One region of the Micromonospora sp. RTP1Z1 genome, then DNA from elsewhere that is predicted to be linked to it. Evidence: riboswitches for the same ligand, from Rfam matches in the RefSeq annotation. Region 1 holds a riboswitch; each other region holds the start of a gene.
What was found. Region 1 has a riboswitch for cyclic di-AMP ahead of SLP03_RS00425 (C39 family peptidase). Riboswitches for the same ligand answer to the same signal wherever they lie in the genome.
Positions count from the first base shown of each region.

Region 2: linked by a shared signal. The riboswitch ahead of SLP03_RS12110 (NlpC/P60 family protein) and the one ahead of SLP03_RS00425 (C39 family peptidase) in region 1 are both predicted to bind cyclic di-AMP.
Region 3: linked by a shared signal. The riboswitch ahead of SLP03_RS11480 (hypothetical protein) and the one ahead of SLP03_RS00425 (C39 family peptidase) in region 1 are both predicted to bind cyclic di-AMP.
Region 4: linked by a shared signal. The riboswitch ahead of SLP03_RS23445 (hypothetical protein) and the one ahead of SLP03_RS00425 (C39 family peptidase) in region 1 are both predicted to bind cyclic di-AMP.

Region 1 covers NZ_JAPFQV010000001.1:86,641-90,842, forward strand. The annotation lists gene SLP03_RS00415 (hypothetical protein) at 1-23, shown strand, start outside; gene SLP03_RS00420 (hypothetical protein) at 174-962, shown strand; cyclic di-AMP (ydaO/yuaA leader) riboswitch at 1,251-1,392, shown strand; gene SLP03_RS00425 (C39 family peptidase) at 1,624-2,448, shown strand; gene SLP03_RS00430 (alpha/beta fold hydrolase) at 2,563-3,084, shown strand; gene SLP03_RS00435 (hypothetical protein) at 3,094-3,315, shown strand; gene SLP03_RS00440 (CDP-glycerol glycerophosphotransferase family protein) at 3,341-4,202, opposite strand, start outside.
Region 2 covers NZ_JAPFQV010000018.1:78,978-83,179, forward strand. The annotation lists gene SLP03_RS12105 (peptidoglycan recognition family protein) at 1-1,163, opposite strand, end outside; cyclic di-AMP (ydaO/yuaA leader) riboswitch at 1,398-1,533, shown strand; gene SLP03_RS12110 (NlpC/P60 family protein) at 1,595-2,581, shown strand; gene SLP03_RS12115 (hypothetical protein) at 2,979-3,245, shown strand; gene SLP03_RS12120 (IS30 family transposase) at 4,112-4,202, shown strand, end outside.
Region 3 covers NZ_JAPFQV010000017.1:39,325-43,526, reverse strand. The annotation lists gene SLP03_RS11485 (carbonic anhydrase) at 121-792, shown strand; gene SLP03_RS11480 (hypothetical protein) at 871-1,893, opposite strand; cyclic di-AMP (ydaO/yuaA leader) riboswitch at 1,897-2,028, opposite strand; gene SLP03_RS11475 (YibE/F family protein) at 2,183-3,514, opposite strand; gene SLP03_RS11470 (metal-sensitive transcriptional regulator) at 3,633-3,932, opposite strand; gene SLP03_RS11465 (copper ion binding protein) at 4,045-4,202, shown strand, end outside.
Region 4 covers NZ_JAPFQV010000054.1:2,573-6,774, forward strand. The annotation lists gene SLP03_RS23430 (STAS domain-containing protein) at 136-474, shown strand; gene SLP03_RS23435 (SRPBCC family protein) at 572-1,069, shown strand; gene SLP03_RS23440 (hypothetical protein) at 1,081-1,593, opposite strand; gene SLP03_RS23445 (hypothetical protein) at 1,708-2,787, opposite strand; cyclic di-AMP (ydaO/yuaA leader) riboswitch at 2,792-2,923, opposite strand; gene SLP03_RS23450 (cation diffusion facilitator family transporter) at 3,067-3,981, opposite strand; gene SLP03_RS23455 (HelD family protein) at 4,087-4,202, opposite strand, start outside.

The sequences.
Region 1 (4,202 bases):
CGCGGGCCCCGCCGGCGCGCTGATCGAACGGCGGGCCGCGCCCGCAGCCGCTCTCCACGAACCTCACCCCCGCACCCGCCCGTCGGCGGCCCGGTGGCGCCCGTTCCGGTCGCGCCCCGCCGCGCCGGGGCGTGCGGACCCCTCCGCCACATCGCTCCCGTGAGGTGCCGACCATGCGAACCGTTCTCTACCAGTTCCTGATCGAGGTTCCGCAGGCCGCCGCCATCTGGTCGGCCCTGCTCCTGCTCCCCCTGGCCCTGCTCGCCGCGCTGGTCGCCCGTCCGGAGCGGGAGGCCACGTCCGACGCCGAGCCGGTTCCCGACCCGGCCGTCGAGGAGGCGGCCCGCCTCGCCGACCTGCGCCGGTACGCCGACGAGGTGGCGGTCGCCGCCGCCGGCGCCGCGCAGACCGCGCGTCGACGGCGGGAACAGTGGCTGCGGGCCCAGGGCGAGGTCGACCGGGCCTGGCGGGCGTACGACGAGGCGGAGAGCGCCGCCCGTCGGTTCGCCGGCGCCGCCGCGCTGCCCGCGCCGCGTACCCCGCGGACCCCGGCCGAGTACGCCGCCCGGGAGCGATGGCTGCACCACGCCGCGATGGTGGCGCACTGGCGGGGTGAGCTGTCGGCGCGGCAGCTCGCCGATGTCCTCGCGGACCGGCACGGGTGGGACCCGCGCCGGCACCCGGCGGAGCAGGAGATCGTCCTCGCCCGGGCGGTACGCGACGGCCGGCTGGCCGGCTACCGCACGGCGGCCGAGCGGGAGCAACGGGCCTGGCGGGACGCCGAGCTGGCGGCCGAGGCGGCCCGCGCCCTCACCGCCGAGGCGTACGCCGCCGCGGCGGCGCTGCGCCCCGGCCCGGCCCCGGTACGCCGCTCGGAGGCGGTGACCCAGACCCGCACCCCGGTGGTGGCCGGCACCGCCCCGACCGGCCCGGCGCGTTGGCGGCCGGCGCGGGTTGGCTGAATCGTGACCTCAAATTCGGTGAGCCGGGTCACCCGATCCGGGAAACGGTCATCCGGAGCAGCTCGGGCCACCGACCCCCGCAATTCCGGGTCGCTCGCGACCCGATGTCCGATTGTCGCCCGACGGTTCCGTGATAACTGCTCGTCCCATTGAGTGACGTCAGTGACGTGCTGTTCCGGTCAGAGTAACGATGACCGAGGTTTAAGCAGGTGGGACGGCTTGGCAGGGCGGCTACCCATCGGTAGTCTCGTCGCGTCCGGTGCGGTTTTCGATCGCAAGAGGCGACGCCGCGCCGACCCGCTCAATCGTGATCTTACGAACCGGGGACCCAGTGCACGTCCGGGGTGAATCCGCGAGCCTCGGCCCGCGGTAGGGCGATCTTCCCGCCCGAATCCGTCAGCTAACCCGGTAGGCGGTGTCGGAAGGAGTTTCTTCCTCGTGCAACCCGATCCCATTCCCCGCTCGTCCCCCCGCCTCCACGGCGCCGCGGTGCCGTCGCTCGCCTGACCGGCGAGCCGATCCCGGCATCCGCCCTGCCGCCCGGTTGACCGGGCGCGCCCCCTACCCAGCGGCCCAGCCCGCCCACGATCCGTCGTCGCGCGTGAGTTCCTCCGCGCGTCGGGCTGGCGTGTGCCGCTCCCGCCCCCCGTGGAGGACCAACGTGAAGCATCACCTGAAGCGGCAGCTGCGGCGTCTCGCCACCGAGCGCCCGTACCAGATCGTCGCCGGCTCCGCCGCCGCGCTCGTGCTGGCCTCCGGCACCGGCGCCCTGCTCGCCAACACCGACGACGCGCCCGTCCGCGAGCAGACCACCACCGTCGCCGTCGCCGAGCTGGCCCCGCGCCTCGGCGAGGTGGCCACCCGTAACCAGCAGCGGATCGCCGCCTCCCCGTCGACCTCGCCCAGCCCCAAGCCGTCGGCGAAGGCGACCTCGGCCAAGCCGGACCCGGACCTGACCCGCAAGGCCGCGCCGAAGCCGCCGTCGACGAAGGTCCTGGACTACACCTACGAGGCGCAGACCGCCTACTGGAACTGCGGCCCGGCCGCGGTCCGGAACGCGCTCAGCGCGAGCGGCGTCGAGACCACCCAGGACGCGATGGTCGCCCCGCTCGGCGCCACCGAGAACGGCACCAACTCCGCCGAGGACACCACCCGCGGGCTCAACCAGATGGTCAAGGGCAACCCGTACCGGACGCACATGATCCCGGGTGCGGCCACCCCGGCCCAGATGGACGAGCTCCAGGCCGACGTGGTGAAGGCGATCACCGACGGGCGGGGCGTCGTCGCCAACATCGCGGGCGACGCCACCGACACCGACGGCGGCTGGCACTCCTTCCCGGGCGGCCACTACATCGCCGTGGTCGGCTACAAGAACGACGGTCGGACCGTGCGGATCGCCGACTCGGCGAACCCGTCGCTGCCGGGGTACTGGGTCAGCACCATCGACCTGGCGAACTGGATGGCCACCCGCGGCTACTCCGCCTGATCCACCCGCTCCACCCGTCGGGCCCCCGCGCACGAGCCCGACGTCGTATGCCCGACGGACCGGCCCGCCGTCGGCTCTCGCGCGTCGTGTCCGAGCGGTGGCACACTGCGCCGTATGGGCGACGAGACGGGTATCCGCCAGCTGTTGCTGCTGCACGGCCTCGGCGCCACCGGCGAGGTGTGGCTGCCCTGGGCGCCGCTGCTGGAGCGCCGGTGGGCGGGGCGTTGGCTCGCCCCCGACCTGGCCGGGCACGGGTGGTCGCCGCCGCTGCCGGCCTACACCTTCGCGGCACTGGCCCGCCGGGTGGTGGAGGGTCTGGGACCGGTCGCGGACCGGCTGGGGCCGCGGGACCGGCTCGTGGTGCTCGGGCACTCGCTCGGCGGGGTGGTGGCGTTGGCGCTGGCCGCGCGGCACCTCGGCCTGCCCGTCGACGCGGTGGTCGGGCTCGGCGTGAAGGCGGTCTGGTCTCCCGCCGAGCTGGACAAGGCCCGGGAACTGGCCGAGCGGCCGGTGACCTGGTTCGCCAGCCGGGACGAGGCCGCCCGCCGCTACCTGCGCGTCTCCGGCCTCGCCGGCCTCTTCGCCCCGGACCACCCGGTGGTCGACGCCGGGCTGCGCCGGGAGGACGGCCGTTGACGGCTGGCGATGGATCCGGCCGCGTTCGGGGTGGGGGAGCCGCCGCTGCCGGCCCTGCTCACGGCGACGGACGTGCCGGTGCTGCTGGCCCGGGGCGAGCAGGACCCGATGGTGACCGACGCTCAGCTCAAGGAGTTCGGCGTCCCGGTGGCCACCTTGCCCGGCGTCGGGCACAACGCCCACATCGAGGACCCGGAGGCCGTCCTCGCCCTCCTCGACCCGTTCCGCTGACGCCCGCCTCCCGGCGGGGTGCCGGTCAGGGCGTGGCGGACAGGGACGACTCGTCCTGGGCGACGGCGTCCGCGGCCCGGGGCGCCGGCAGGTTCCAGTCCGGTTCGAGCTGCCGGCGGGCGGCGTCGAGGAATGCCTCCGCGTACGAGTCGGCCGGGAAATCGCCCAGGTAGCGACTCCGGGTGGCCCAGCGGTCCCCCGCCTTCGGGTCGGTGTCGAGCAGTCGGGTCAGCACCTCGTCCACGTTGGACATGTCGCGGCGCAGCACGTAACCGGAACCGGCCAGCGGGAACCGCTCGACGAAGTGCTCGCCGTCGACGCCCATGTCGGTCACCGCGTACGGCTTGCCGGAGTAGAGGTAGTCGGAGATGACCCCGGAGACGTCCGAGACCAGCGCGTCGGAGCGGTTGACGCACTCGGTCAGGGTCAGCTCGCGGGCGGCCGCCGCGCCCCACAGGTGCGCCCGGCCGGTCTTCGCCCGGTCGGCGGCGAGCAGTTCCGTCAGCCGGGCCAACTGCCGGGCCGAGGTCGGGTTCTGCGCGGTGTACGGGTGGGTCCGCAGGATCACCGTGGCACCTCGGTCGAGCAGCCGACGGATCACCGTCTCGGCCACCGGCAGGGAGCAGTAGTTCGCGTCGGCGTGGTGCCCGGTCCAGGTCGGGGTGTAGAGGACCGTCGCGGCGGCCACGCCGCGCGCCGGCTCCCGGCGTACCTCGATCGCCTCCACCTGGGGGCGGCCGACCACGACGAACTTCTCCGCGGGGATCTCCACGCCGGCCCGGGCGTACCGGTCGATCGCCGCCGGCCCGGCCACGAAGATCCGGTCGAAGATCGCCGAGACCGGGTTGGCGCTGGGGGCCTTGTCGCTGTCGCCGTGGTGCAGCTGC
Region 2 (4,202 bases), on a different contig from region 1:
CGGACCAGCTTGGCCGAGGTCCGGTACATCGCCTCGGTGTACCAGGTGCCGTGGCCGGCGAAGCCCTCGTGCTCGATGCCGATGGACTTGGCGTTGACGTACCAGTTGCCGGCGTGCCAGCCGACGTCCTTCGCCTTGATGTGCTGGGCCACGTAGCCGTCGACCGAGCGCAGCGTGTAGTGCCAGCCCAGGTAGGTCTTGGTCTGCACCAGCTTCACGCTGGGGCCGAAGTAGCCCTCGGTGTCGTGGATGACGATGTACTCGATCTTCTGCTGGGCCGGCCGGTCGCCGAGGTCGTGGTTGCCGTAGTCGCCCGGCTTCGGGCCGTACTGCTCGTACGGCGCGGGGATCCACTCGCAGGCGAGGCGGACCGGGCATTCCAGGCCGTCCGGCCGCTCGGCGCGGCGCAGCCCGAGCCGGTGCAGCCCGGACTCGTCGGGGGTCACCTCGCGGGCGGCGAGGGTGACCCGCTGGCCGTCGTCGGTGGTCCGGCTGGCGCCGACGCGGATCTGGTCGTACACCTCGTCGGCGAAGGCGGCGGCGGCATCCTCGGTGTCCGCGCCGGAGTACCGGGCCACCGCGCCGTACCAGGCCGCCGGGTCGCTGCCGGCGCCGACCGGCGCGGCCAGTTCCTTCTGGTACGACGCGAGCAGCGCCGCCCCGCCGCGGATGTTGGCGGTGGCGTCGGTGCGCAGCGTCTCCTCGGCTACGCCGGTGAGCGCGGCGGCGGCGTCGAGGGTCTGCAGGGACGCCGACGGCAGCAGGTCCCCGGTCGGCTCGGCCGCCGCGGCGGTGTCGACGACCAGAGGCCGGGACTCGTCGCCCCGGGGGTCCTCGTTCTCGTCGACGTGTGCGCTGGACGGCGTGGCGGCGACCTGTTCGGCGTCGGTCAGGTGCATCGGGCCGTAGCCGCCGCTGGTGCTGGGCTGGCCGGGATGGGTGTCCCAGCGGGACTCCAGGTACGACACGCCGAGCAGGACGTTCTCCGGCACGCCGTACTCGGCCGCGGCGGCGGCGTACTGCTGCTGGCGGTCGATGGGTTCGTCCGGTCCGGCGGTGAGGGGCTGCGCGGCGACCGGTCCGGCGGTGAGGAGGGCGGTGGCCGCCGCGATGGCGGCGGCGAGCAGGATCCGGCCGCGCGGCGGCACGGGTGAGAGGTGCATGGAACCTCCAGGTCAGGTGGGGGTAACTGCGTGCTCACCCTCGCCCCGGACATGGCTCCGGGTCAATACTTACCTGTCAATGATGTTGGATGAAAGTTTTCTTCAGCGGTTCCCCGCCCGTTCCGGGCATCGGGTACGGAGTGTCACGGCGTCGCGGGTTGCGGATCGATAACGGAGATCTCTACTCTGGTCAATCGTCGACCGGTGTGTGCATCGTCCAACCCGGGTGGTGACGGTCCGACACCGCCGAGTCGCCTCCGGGTGAGCCGGGGACCCAGGTATCTGGGGTGAATCCGCAGCACTGCGGTAGGGCGGCTCCCTTCCCGTCCGAACCCGTCAGCTAACCCGGTAGGCGGTCAGCGAAGAAGGAGAACGAAAGCCCGGTGGCATACCATGCCCCGCGGCCACCGTCGGTCCGGTCGACAGACCGGATGACGGCTCCGCCGCGTCCACGCTGGTCCCGCTTCACCACCGCCCTCGCCGCCCTGGCCGGCACCGCCGTCATCCTGACCGGCGGCGCCACGGCGGCCCATGCAGAACCGTCGGTCACCGAGATCGAGCGCCAGATCGACCAGGACTGGAACAAGCTCGAACCGATCATCGAGCAGCACAACGCCACCCGTCAGGACCTCGCCGTCAAGCGCAAGCAGGCGGACGCCCTGGCCAAGCAGATCGCCCCGTTGCAGCTCCAGGTCGACCTCGCCATGGGCCAGGTCGGCGGCCTCGCCGTCAACGCGTACAAGGGCGAAAGCATGTCGACGGTGAACGCGCTGCTGGGCAGCCGCTCGCCGGGCGACGTGGTCGCCAGCCTCGAACTGCTCGACCGCTTCGCCCACCGCCAGCAGCAGCAGGTGCGCAACGTCGTCGAACTCCGCGACGAGCTGGCCGCCAAGAAGAAGCCGTTGGACCAAATGGTCGCCCAGCTCACTCGGACCGAGGCCCAGCTCGCGGCGAAGAAAACGCAGATCAACGCCGAGATCGCCAAGCTGGACAAGCTCCGGCTCAAGGTCTACGGCAGCGGTGGCGGCGGCCCGCTGCGGCCCGCGCCCTGCCCGTCCGGCTATCCGGGCGGCCCCGCCGGGGTCGCGGTCAAGTTCGCCTGCGCCCAGATCGGCAAGATCTACGTCTGGGGCGCCGCCGGCCCGGACCACTACGACTGCTCCGGCCTGACCATGGCCGCCTGGGGCAAGGCCGGCGTCTCGCTGCCGCACAACGCCCGGCAGCAGCACGACGTCACCCGCCGGGTGAGCCGGAGCGAACTGCGCCCCGGTGACCTGGTCTTCTACTACAGCGACCTGCACCACGTCGGCATGTACGTCGGCGGCGGCTGGGTGGTGCACGCCTCCCAGTCCGGCAAGCCGATCACGATGAAACGCGTCGACGACGGCCAGATCAACAGCTACGGCCGACCGGGCTGATCCGCCGGAAGGGGCTCCCACGCGGCGGGGGCCCCTTCCGCCGTCAACGGGTCGGCCAGGTGCGCCAGAGATGCCATGCGGGCTTGGCTGTCACTGGTGGCGGTGGTCATCGTGCCTGTCACCTGCGGCGGGGGTGGTGAGGCGTGGGGGACATCGGTGGCCGGTCGCGAACCTGTGACGGCCTGGAGACGGCCTGGCGGTCGCGGAAACCGAACGCCAGGCCTGCTCCGCTGACCGCACTCGAAGCGCACTGTCAGCTTGGGAATTGTCGATGTCTGCCTGGCTACTGGCGTGACGGCCTGGTCTCGGCGGTCTCTCGTGGCCTCGGCTGGCCCGTGCTGTCCTCGCCCAATGGCACGCTAATGGCATGCCGGGCAGGACAAGTCATGATCTGTAGATGCTTGTTGCAGCGGGAGCCGAAGCGCAGCCGATGGAACTGGCGCTCTTCGCGCTGTTGGTCATCGTCCTTGGCCTCATCTCGGTTGGCCAGGGCTACGTGTATCGGCGGCGTCGGTCCCGAGGCAAGGATCCCCTCCTCCCTGCCTGGGCTCCGGGCGGCTGGTGGCCTCGCCATCCAACGGCAACTCTGCGCGCCGGCTGGGCAACGGCTGCGGTCGGCATCGCTCTGCTACTTCTCGCGGTGTACCGGCAGTTCTCGGCGTAGCTGGAGCTTGGACCCGGGAGCGCCAGTTTGGAAGGACGAAGATCACCGCGCCGAGATGCCCGAAACGCCTGCTGGCGGCAGGGGAGTGGGCCACGACTCACGCCCGCTCGTGCCCGTCCGGGACACCGACTACTGGCACGTGGCTGGCATGCCGCGACCGCCTGATCCGTAGCCTCGGCGGTGCTGTCCCAGTCGGTCCGGACCGGCGCTTGGCCCCTGGCACAGAGCCTGCTGGCGTCCTCGCCCGTGCGTCACAGTCCGAGGCCGTTGCTGTCAATCGCTGCTGTCAAGGCGGCCCGCCCTTGCCTCGACCTGGTTGCCAACCAGGCCCCCCGGGTAGAGGCAGATCTATGGACCCCCGGGACTTGTTCCAAGTGCTGTTGGGCATCGGCGGCCTGGCCCTAGCCGGCTACGGTCTTCGTCTACTACTGACGCGCCGCATGTCGCCTTTTGCCCAAAGGAGGTGGAGACGCCCGGTCGATGCAGGGATGTGGTTTCTCTGCGGTGGGCTCTCCTTCTTGTTACTCGCAGTGGGGTATCTCGGCCGACTCAGCGGCGCGTTCGGCCCCGCAACAGCGTGGACGCTGGCGGCCGTGGCGGTCGTGTTCCTCGCACTCGGCCTCCTCAGGTACCGGCCACGTGATAGCAGACGTGGCGAATCCCCGGACGTGACGTAGCCAGGCTCCAACGGCACCGCCAGTTTGGAAGAGCGTCCTCAGCCGACCGTGATGCCCGAAACGCCTGCAGCTGGTGGCCGCTCCAGTTGCGCCTAGTGTCCGCTCGTGCCGGCAGGTTCAGCCGGTCGTAGCATTTGATCTTGCCGGTTGGGTGGGGCAGGATGTGCCGCCGTGCGTGCAATGTTGACCTTGGCTGATCGGGAAGAGATATCCCGTGGCTTGGCCGAAGGCTTGGAGTACAAGCAGATCGGTGTGCTGATCGGCCGGGATCCGTCGGTGG
Region 3 (4,202 bases), on a different contig from region 1:
GAAATCCGTATCACGTAAATCTTGACGTATCTTTGGCTGCGTGTGACGGTTGGTGGCGAGGCGGCCTGCGCCGCCGGCCCGGCTGACCAGGTCGTTCCGCGCGAGGACGAGGTGAGGGAATTGACCCCGACCACTCCCGAGCAGGCGCTCGTCGAGCTGAACGCCGGAAACCGACGTTTCGTCACCGGCGTTCCGCGCCACCCCAACCAGGACGCCGGCCACCGCGCGGCGGTCGCCGACGGTCAGCACCCCTTCGCGGTGATCGTCGGCTGCTCCGACTCCCGCCTCGCCGCGGAGATCATCTTCGATCGCGGTCTGGGCGACCTCTTCGTGGTCCGGACCGCCGGCCACACGGTCGGTCCCGAGGTGCTCGGCAGCGTCGAGTACGCCGTTACGGTGCTCGGCACGCCGTTGGTGCTGGTGCTCGGGCACGACTCCTGCGGCGCAGTGCAGGCCGCCCGGGAGGCGGTCACCACCGGCCGGCTCCCCGCCGGGCACCTCGGCGCGTTGATCGACGCCGTGGTGCCCAGCCTGCGCCGGGCCGCGGCGCAGGGCGTAGAGGAGATCGACGGCATCGTGGACATCCACATCGCGCAGACCGTCGAGGCGCTGCTGGCCAATTCCGCCGTCCTGGCCAGCGAGGTGGCCGCCGGGCGGTGCGCGGTGGTCGGCATGTCGTACCAGCTCAGCGCCGGTCAGGTGCGGACGGTGACCACGGTCCCGGCGGGTGCGGTGACTCTGCCGCCGCCCGCGCAGCCCGGCCGCGCCGCGCGTGCCGCCGTCGGCGGCTGACCCCGACCACCCACGACAACGGCCGAAGGGCCGCCCCGCGGGTCGCGGGGCGGCCCCTCGGCCGGGGTACGTCGTCGGTCAGAGCAGCGACATGTGCACGTGGTCGGTGTGGTTGGAGGGCCCGCTGTAGGACTTCCAGCCGGTCGCCGGGAACCAGATCTGCCGGTTCCAGATCACGTAGTAGATGCCGAGCTGGTCCGCGTTGCGGATCAGGAAGGCGGCGACGTTGTTGCCGTACATCCGGGTGTCGTTGTTGTGCCAGGGGGCGAACCCGCTGTTCTGCAACGACCAGTCACAGGCCCGGCCCTTCGGGTGCTCCCACGGCCCGCCGGACCGGTAACAGCCGACGAAGCGGTTGAAGCCCGCCCGCTTGACCTCCTTGTACGCGTGCAGTGTGCGCGGCGTGATGCAGCCGGAGGTGGTGGGGTCGTTCTCGCTGCAGGACTCGGGCTTCCAGTCCCCGTCCGCGGTGCGACCGGGACCGATCCGGGCGACCGGTGAGGTGGCCGAGACCAGACCGCCAGTGAAGCCCTTCCCGCCGACCAGGGCGAGCGCCTTCTCCGTCTCGACCTTCTCCCGGGCCATCGCGTTCGTCAGCGTCTGCTGCGCGCGCACCTCGGCGTCGAGCGCCAGCTTGGCCTGCTCGGCGCGGGTCTTGATCGTGTTGACCTCGGCGAGTTTCTGCGCGTTGACCATGTTCAGCTCGTCGAGCGCGGCGGCCCGCCGGACGAACGAGTCCGGGGTGTTGCTCTCCAGCAGCATGGCGACCGCGCCGATCCGGCCGGTCCGGTACGACTGCGCCGCGATCTGGGTCACCTGTGGGCGCAGGGCGTCCAGTTGGCTCTGCGCCCCGCGTACCTCCGCGGCGCGCTGGAGCTGGCGTTGCTTCGACTTCGCCAGCTTGGTCTTCGCCTGGACGTAGTTGCGGTTGGCGGCCTCGATGGCGTCGGTGATGAGCGGCTTCTCGGCGTCCTCCTCGTGCCCCGAGGGGGTGGGAGGTGTCGTCGGCGCCGCGATCGCCGGGGCGGGGCCGACGACGATGGCGAACGCGGTGAGCACGGCCACCACGGGTGTCAACCAGCGGCGCAGAGGTGCCGTCACAGTGTTCCCTTCCATCGACCGCCGACCGAGTTAGCTGACGGGTTCGGGACGGAAGTGGCCCCTACCGCTCGCGCGGATTCACCCCATGTACCTGGTTCCCCGGCTCGCCGTGCGGCGATTGGGCGGCGGTACCGCAGGCGCCGCTGCGCGCCTTCGGCGGTGACCGGCAGCGAGGTTACCCGAGAGTGCTCCCGAGGATCTACGTCCGGAAGCCGACTAAAAGTGGTAATCCGGCGTGCCGCTCCGTGACCAGCATCGCGTTTGGCGCGGGCGGTCACGCTGCGCAGTTTCACCATGCGGTGTCCGTGCTCCTTTCCGGTCCGGCCCAGCCGTCGGGGGCGCCCGGTGCGGCGCCGGTGCGTCGTGCGCTGAGCGCCGCAAGCGCGGCGGCGGGTTCCGCGCGGGGACGGGACGCCGGCGCGGCGGACCCCGCCGCCGCGCCCCGACCGGCGGTGGTCACCAGGGCGGCCAGACCGGTGGTGAGGGGGACGGCGGCGATCAGCCCGATCGTGGCCACCGCGCTGCGGACGATCTCCTGCGCCATGAACTCGCTGGTGAGGATCTCGCTCACCGCTCGCGAGTCGGCGACGAGCAGGAGCAGCAACGGCAGCGAGGCGCCCGCGTACGCCAGCACGATGGTGTTGACCGTGGAGGCGATGTGCGCCCGGCCGACCCGGGTGGCCGCCCGGTACAGCTGCAACCGGGACAGCCCCGGGTTCGCGTGCGCCAGTTCGGTGACGGTGGCCGCCTGGGTGACCGTCACGTCGTCCAGCACGCCCAGCGAGCCGATGACGATGCCGGCCAGCAGCAGCCCGTGCAGGTCGACGTCGTGCTGGAACATCGACAGGGTGGTGGCGTCCTCGCTGCCGAACCCGGTCAGGTGGGTGGCCGCGGTGGCGAGCGTGCCGAGAATGCCGGTCAGCACCAGGCTGCCGAGGGTGCCGAGGACCGCCACCGAGGTCTGCGCGGTGATCCCGTGGGTCAGGTACAGCACCACGAACATGATCAGCGCCGAGCCGACGATCGCCACCAGCAGCGGCGGCTGGCCGGCGCCGATCCCCGGCAGCACGAAGCCGAGCAGGATCGCGAAGCTCGCGGCCAGGCCGCCCAGCGCGGCCAGCCCCCGCCAGCGGCCGAATGCGACGATGGCGACGGCGAAGAGCGCCGCCAGCCAGATCAGCGGCTTGCCCCGCTGGTGCTCGGCGATGTTGTAGCTCTTCGTGGCGGGATCGGCCGGATCCACCAACTCCACCAGGATGATCCGGTCGCCGACCTCGACCGTGGGCGCGCCGGGGCCGGCGGGGATCGGCGTCTCCACCTGGCGGCCGGCGTCCGGGCCCTGTTCGACCGCGACGCCGACCCTGCCGCAGGGCCCGGTCGAGCCGCCCGGGGTGCCCTCCGGCACCTCCGCCGCAGGCGGGCACGGCTCGGTCACCACCCGGCTCACCGTGCCGTGGTACCGCGGCACGTCCGCGGCCCGGTCCGGTGCCGGGGTGTCCCGGGGCCAGAGCACCAGGGCGGCGAGCACGGTGAGGACGAACAGCGGGACCACCGTCCCGACGAGGATCCGTCGTACCCGCGGCGGGGCGGACGGAGCGGGACCGCTGTGGTCGGCGCCCATGGTGTGTCTCCCAACGATGCTCACGGCGGAGTACGTGTCCCCGGGCCGGTCGGTTCACCGGACCGGCGGGGGGCGCCCGCGGCGCGGCGGTCGCCGCGGCCGTCGTCGGGAATGCTAGTCAGCCGCGCTTCATCAGCCGGCCGACGGCGGCCATCATCTCGCTGGCCATCTCGTCGGCCCGGCCCTCGGCGGCGCCCTCGTGCATGCAGTGCCGGGCGTGGCCGTCGAGCAGGCCGAGCGCCACCTTGTCGAGGGCGGCCTGGATGGCGGAGATCTGGGTGAGCACGTCGATGCAGTAGCGGTCGTCGTCGACCATCTTCTCGATGCCGCGGACCTGGCCCTCGATGCGGCGGAGCCGTGCGAGGAGCTGGTCCTTGCTGGCGGTGTAGCCCCGGGTCGGGGTCGTCGGTGCGGTCATGACGCCCAGGATAGCGTACCCCTCGGGGGTATGGTACGGTGCTGATCTGCTGATACCCCAAGGGGGTACCGGTAATGCGAGATAGCATGGGACCGGCGGAAGGGGAGTTGCGATGGTCACCACCACCTACCAGGTGCAGGGCATGACCTGCGGGCACTGCGTCAACTCGGTGAGCGCCGAGGTCGGCGCGATCCCGGGCGTCAGCGACGTCCAGGTCGACCTGGCCTCCGGCCGGGTCAGCGTCACCAGCGAGAGCCCGTTGGACACGGA
Region 4 (4,202 bases), on a different contig from region 1:
TCCGCGAATTGCTCATCCCGAGGGGTGGCGACCGAGGCCGTCGGAGGAATACTCTCGGTCGCGGCCCGCGTACTGATGAGGCGCCCGTCACGGGCGAGTGGAGGTGCTCGCGTGAGCCTGTCGATCGTGAAGTCGATGCTGCCGGGTGGTGTCATCCAGATCGCCCCGCGAGGTGAGATCGACGTCGACACCGCCTACGAGGTCCGCGAGGCGATCGCGGAGGTGCTCGCGAAGAGCCGTCCGTCCCGCATCGAGCTGAACATGCGGTTGGTCAACTTCATCGACTCCGTGGGCATCAGCGCGATGGTCGCCGGTTTCCAGACCGCCGAGGTCAGCGGCGTGAAGCTGATCGTGACCGAGCCCAGCCGGTTCGTGCATCGGCAGCTCTGGGTCACCGGCCTGCTCGGCCTCTTCGGCGCCCCGGAGCCCTACTTCGCCGGCACCGCGACCCGCGAGGTGCTCCCCGGCGCCTGAGCGCTCCGACCGGTCATTGTCCTGCCGGGGCTCCTGGATTCCCGCCAGCTCCGCGTCATGCGGGGCGTTGCCAGCCCGCCCGCCGTACGGGACGATCGTGCGGACCGCCGACGGCGAGGGGGACGGTGTGCTCAGCCGCGACACGTTCAGCTACACCGTGCAGGCGCGTTGCACGCGGGCCGAGGCGCTCGCGCTCCTCGGCGACCTGACCCGCCAGGGCGAGCTGCACCCGCTGATCGTCGGCGTGCGCCGGCTGCCACCCCGCCCGGGCGCGCTGGCCAGCTACGCGATCACCGACCGGCTGGCGGTCGGGCCGCTGCGTTTCCCGGTCACCTACCGGGCGGACGTGCTGATCGCAAGCGAGGACGAGGTGGTGACGGTGGCCCGGCAGCGTCCGGCGACCACCGTGCGCAACCACACCCGGTTGCGGGACGAGCCGGGCGGCGTGACGCGGATCGACGTCGAGATCACCCTCTCCGCGCCGGCGCCCCTGTTCGGGTACGCCTTCCGGCAGGCTCGGGCGGCCCACCTCGGGCTCGCCAGCCGGCTCGGCGCGGCGCTGGACCGCGGTCCGGACGCACCCGCCACGACCTGACCGGTGGCCGGTCAGGAGCGGTGTGCGGCGGCCACCGGGTGGCGCCGGGCCGGGGTGCCGGGGCGGCGCAGCCGGCCCCACGGCTTGTAGGTGGAGAGCACGGTGGCGACGAGCAGCAGCGTGCTGGAGACCGCGGGGGCGACGACCAGGTCCACCCGGTAGTGGGCGGAGGCCGCGGCGCCCAGCTCGCCGAGCTGCCGGATCCGGGGCGTCAGCAGCAGCAGGACCAGACCGAGCAGCACCGTGGTGAGCACGAACTTGACCAGCACCCAGCGCCAGCGCAGCAGCCCCCACGGGGTGAGCAGGGAGCTCGCCACGCCGACCAGCCAGACGGCGACGCTCAGCGGCGCGAAGAGGTACGTGACGATCAGCGCCGCGGTGGGGTAGACCACCGCGGCGTCGGCGCCGCGCAGCCCGGCGACGCCGAGGGTGAGCAGCACCAGGTCCGCGCCGAGCCAGCCCAGCGAGGTGACCAGGTGCAGGGTCAGCAGGGCCTTGCGGGCGGCGGGGGATAGTCGGCTCATGCCCACGATGCTGGTCGGGCGGTCCGGCCCCGTCGTGGGGCCCTCGGCGACATCTGGCGTAGGTCGGTGGGCGTAGGGGGGGTGACCCGTGGGGCGGCGGGGCACCCCCGCCGCTCAGTAGACGGACAGGTGCACGTGGTTGGTGTGGTCGCTGGACGGGTCGCCGTTGCCGCCGCTGTACGCCTTCCAGCCGCTGCTCGGCAGCCAGATCTGCTTGAACCAGATCACGTAGAGCACGGCCAGCGCGTCGGAGTTGCGGATGAAGTACGCCGCCAGGTTGGTGCCGTACGTCCGGTCGCCGCCGCTGGCGACCCCGCCGAAGCCGTCCTTCTGCGCGGCGAAGTCGCACGCCCGTCCCTTCGGGTGCTCACCGGAGCCGCTGGGCCGGTGGCAGGAGACGTACCGGGTGAACCCGGCGGCCTTGGCTTCCTGCAGCGCGTGCAGCGTACGCGGGGTGATGCAGCCGTCGGCCGGGGTCGGGTCGTTGATGCTGCACGACTCGGGCGGCCAGGAGCCGTCGGAGTTGCGCGGCGCCGGGTCGGCGTTCGCGGTGGACGTACCCCGGACGGTGCCGCCGCTGGTGCCGCTGTTGCCGCTGCCGGCGCGGTCGTTCGCCACCTCCAGCGCGCGTTCGGCCTGCTGCTTGCGCTTGGCCATCACCGCGACCTGCTTGCGCTGTTCCTGGACCGCGGCGTTCAGCGCCGTGCGGGTCTGCGTCGCCCGGTCCCGGGTCTCGAGCAGGTCGCGCAGCGCCCGGTCCTCGTGGGCGGCCACCTGGCCCAGCGCGGCGGCGCGGTCCATGAAGCCTTCCGGGCTGGCGCTGTTGAGCAGCGCCGCCGCGGTGCCGAGCCGTCCGGTCCGGTACGCGACTCCGGCGATCTCGCCGACCTTGGTGTCGCGGACGCTCAGCTCGCCGTTGATCGTGGTGAGCTGGTCGGTGAGCTGCTTCTGCCGGCCGACCGAGTGGGCCAGCGCCGCCTTCGCCTCGAGCCAGCCCTTGCTGGCCGCGTCGAGCTGGGCGCGTAGCGCCGGGGTGCCGCCCTCGTCGTCGCCGGGGGCGGCGGCGAGCATGCCGGCCCGGGGCGCCGCGCCGGCGGGGCCGACCGGCAGGGTCGCGACGCCGAGCGCGAGCGTCGCCACGAGCAGGGCCGCCAATCGGGCGGCCGTCCGTCTTACAGGTGCCACTGCTGGCATTCAGGTTTCCTTCCGTCAGCCGCCGACCGGGTTAGCTGACGGGTTCGGGACGGAAGATCCCTACCGCTGGCGCGGATGCACCCCACGAACATGGTTCCCCGGTTCGCCGCGGGCGGCGATTAGGCGGCGGCCACCGCAGGCGCCGGAGGGCGCCGCCCGGCGGAGGCCGGGGCCGAGCTTACCGGTGGTGCCCCGGCCCGGCCCGTTCAGCGAGGGCCGCGACCTGGGACAAAACCGGCATAGGGACACAATACCCTCACTGATTTAAGGTTGTCCTCATTACCACTCGACTGCACCACAGGCACCGGGTGACGCTCCGGGTTCGATCTGCAACGTGGCGTGATCGATCCGGAAGTCCTCGTGCAGGGCGGCCCGGGCGGCGGCCAGCACCTCGCCCACCTCGGCACCGGGCGCCATGGTCAGGTGCGCCGAGGCCACCTCCATGCCGGAGGTCAGCGTCCAGACGTGCAGGTCGTGCACCTCGGCGACGCCGGGCACCGCGGCCAGCCGGTCGTGCACCGCCGTCACCTGGAGGTGCTCCGGGGCGGCCTGCACCAGGATGCGCAGCGCGGCCCGCCCCAGCCGCCAGGTGCGGGGCAGGATGAACAGCCCGATCGCGACGGCGACCAGGGGGTCCGCCCACCACCAGTCGGTGAGCGCGATGACCAGCGCGGCGCCGATCACCCCGAGCGAGCCGAGCAGATCGCCCAGCACCTCCAGGTACGCCCCGCGCAGGTTGATGCTCTCCTGCGCCCCGGTGCGCAGCAGGGCGAAGGCGGCGAGGTTGGCCAGCAGGCCGAGCACCGCCACCGCGAGCATGGGACCGGCCAGCACCTCCGGCGGCTCGCCGAACCGGCGTACCGCCTCGATCAGCACGTAGACCGCGACGGCGCCGAGCAGCACGGCGTTGGCCAGCGCGGCCAGCACCTCCAGCCGGTAGAGCCCGAAGGTCCGCTGCGGGTCGGTGTCGGCGCGCCGGGTGGCGGTGATCGCGGCGAGGGCCATGCCGATGCCCAGCACGTCGGTGAACATGTGCCCGGCGTCCGAGAGCAGGGCCAGCGAGCCGGTCGCGAACGCGGTGACCGCCTCGACCAGCATCAGGGCGGTGAGCAGCCCGAACGCGGCCCAGAGCCGACCCCGGTGGCGGTAGGCGGCATTGGTCACCGCCCCGCTGTGGTCATGACCTGCGCCCACGCCCACACCCTTCCGCCCTGGCCCCGGTCGAACCCAATATATGTTCACATCGCTATGTATGCAACTGAACGGCCGGCTTGCGCCCGCCCGCGGTCGACGCCCCGCTCAGCCCAGCGGGTCGACGGTGGTGAGTCGCTGCGTGGCCCGGGAGAGCGCCACGTAGAGGGTCCGCACGCCGGAGCCCGGATCCGCCCGGATCTCGCTCGGCGCGACCAGCACGA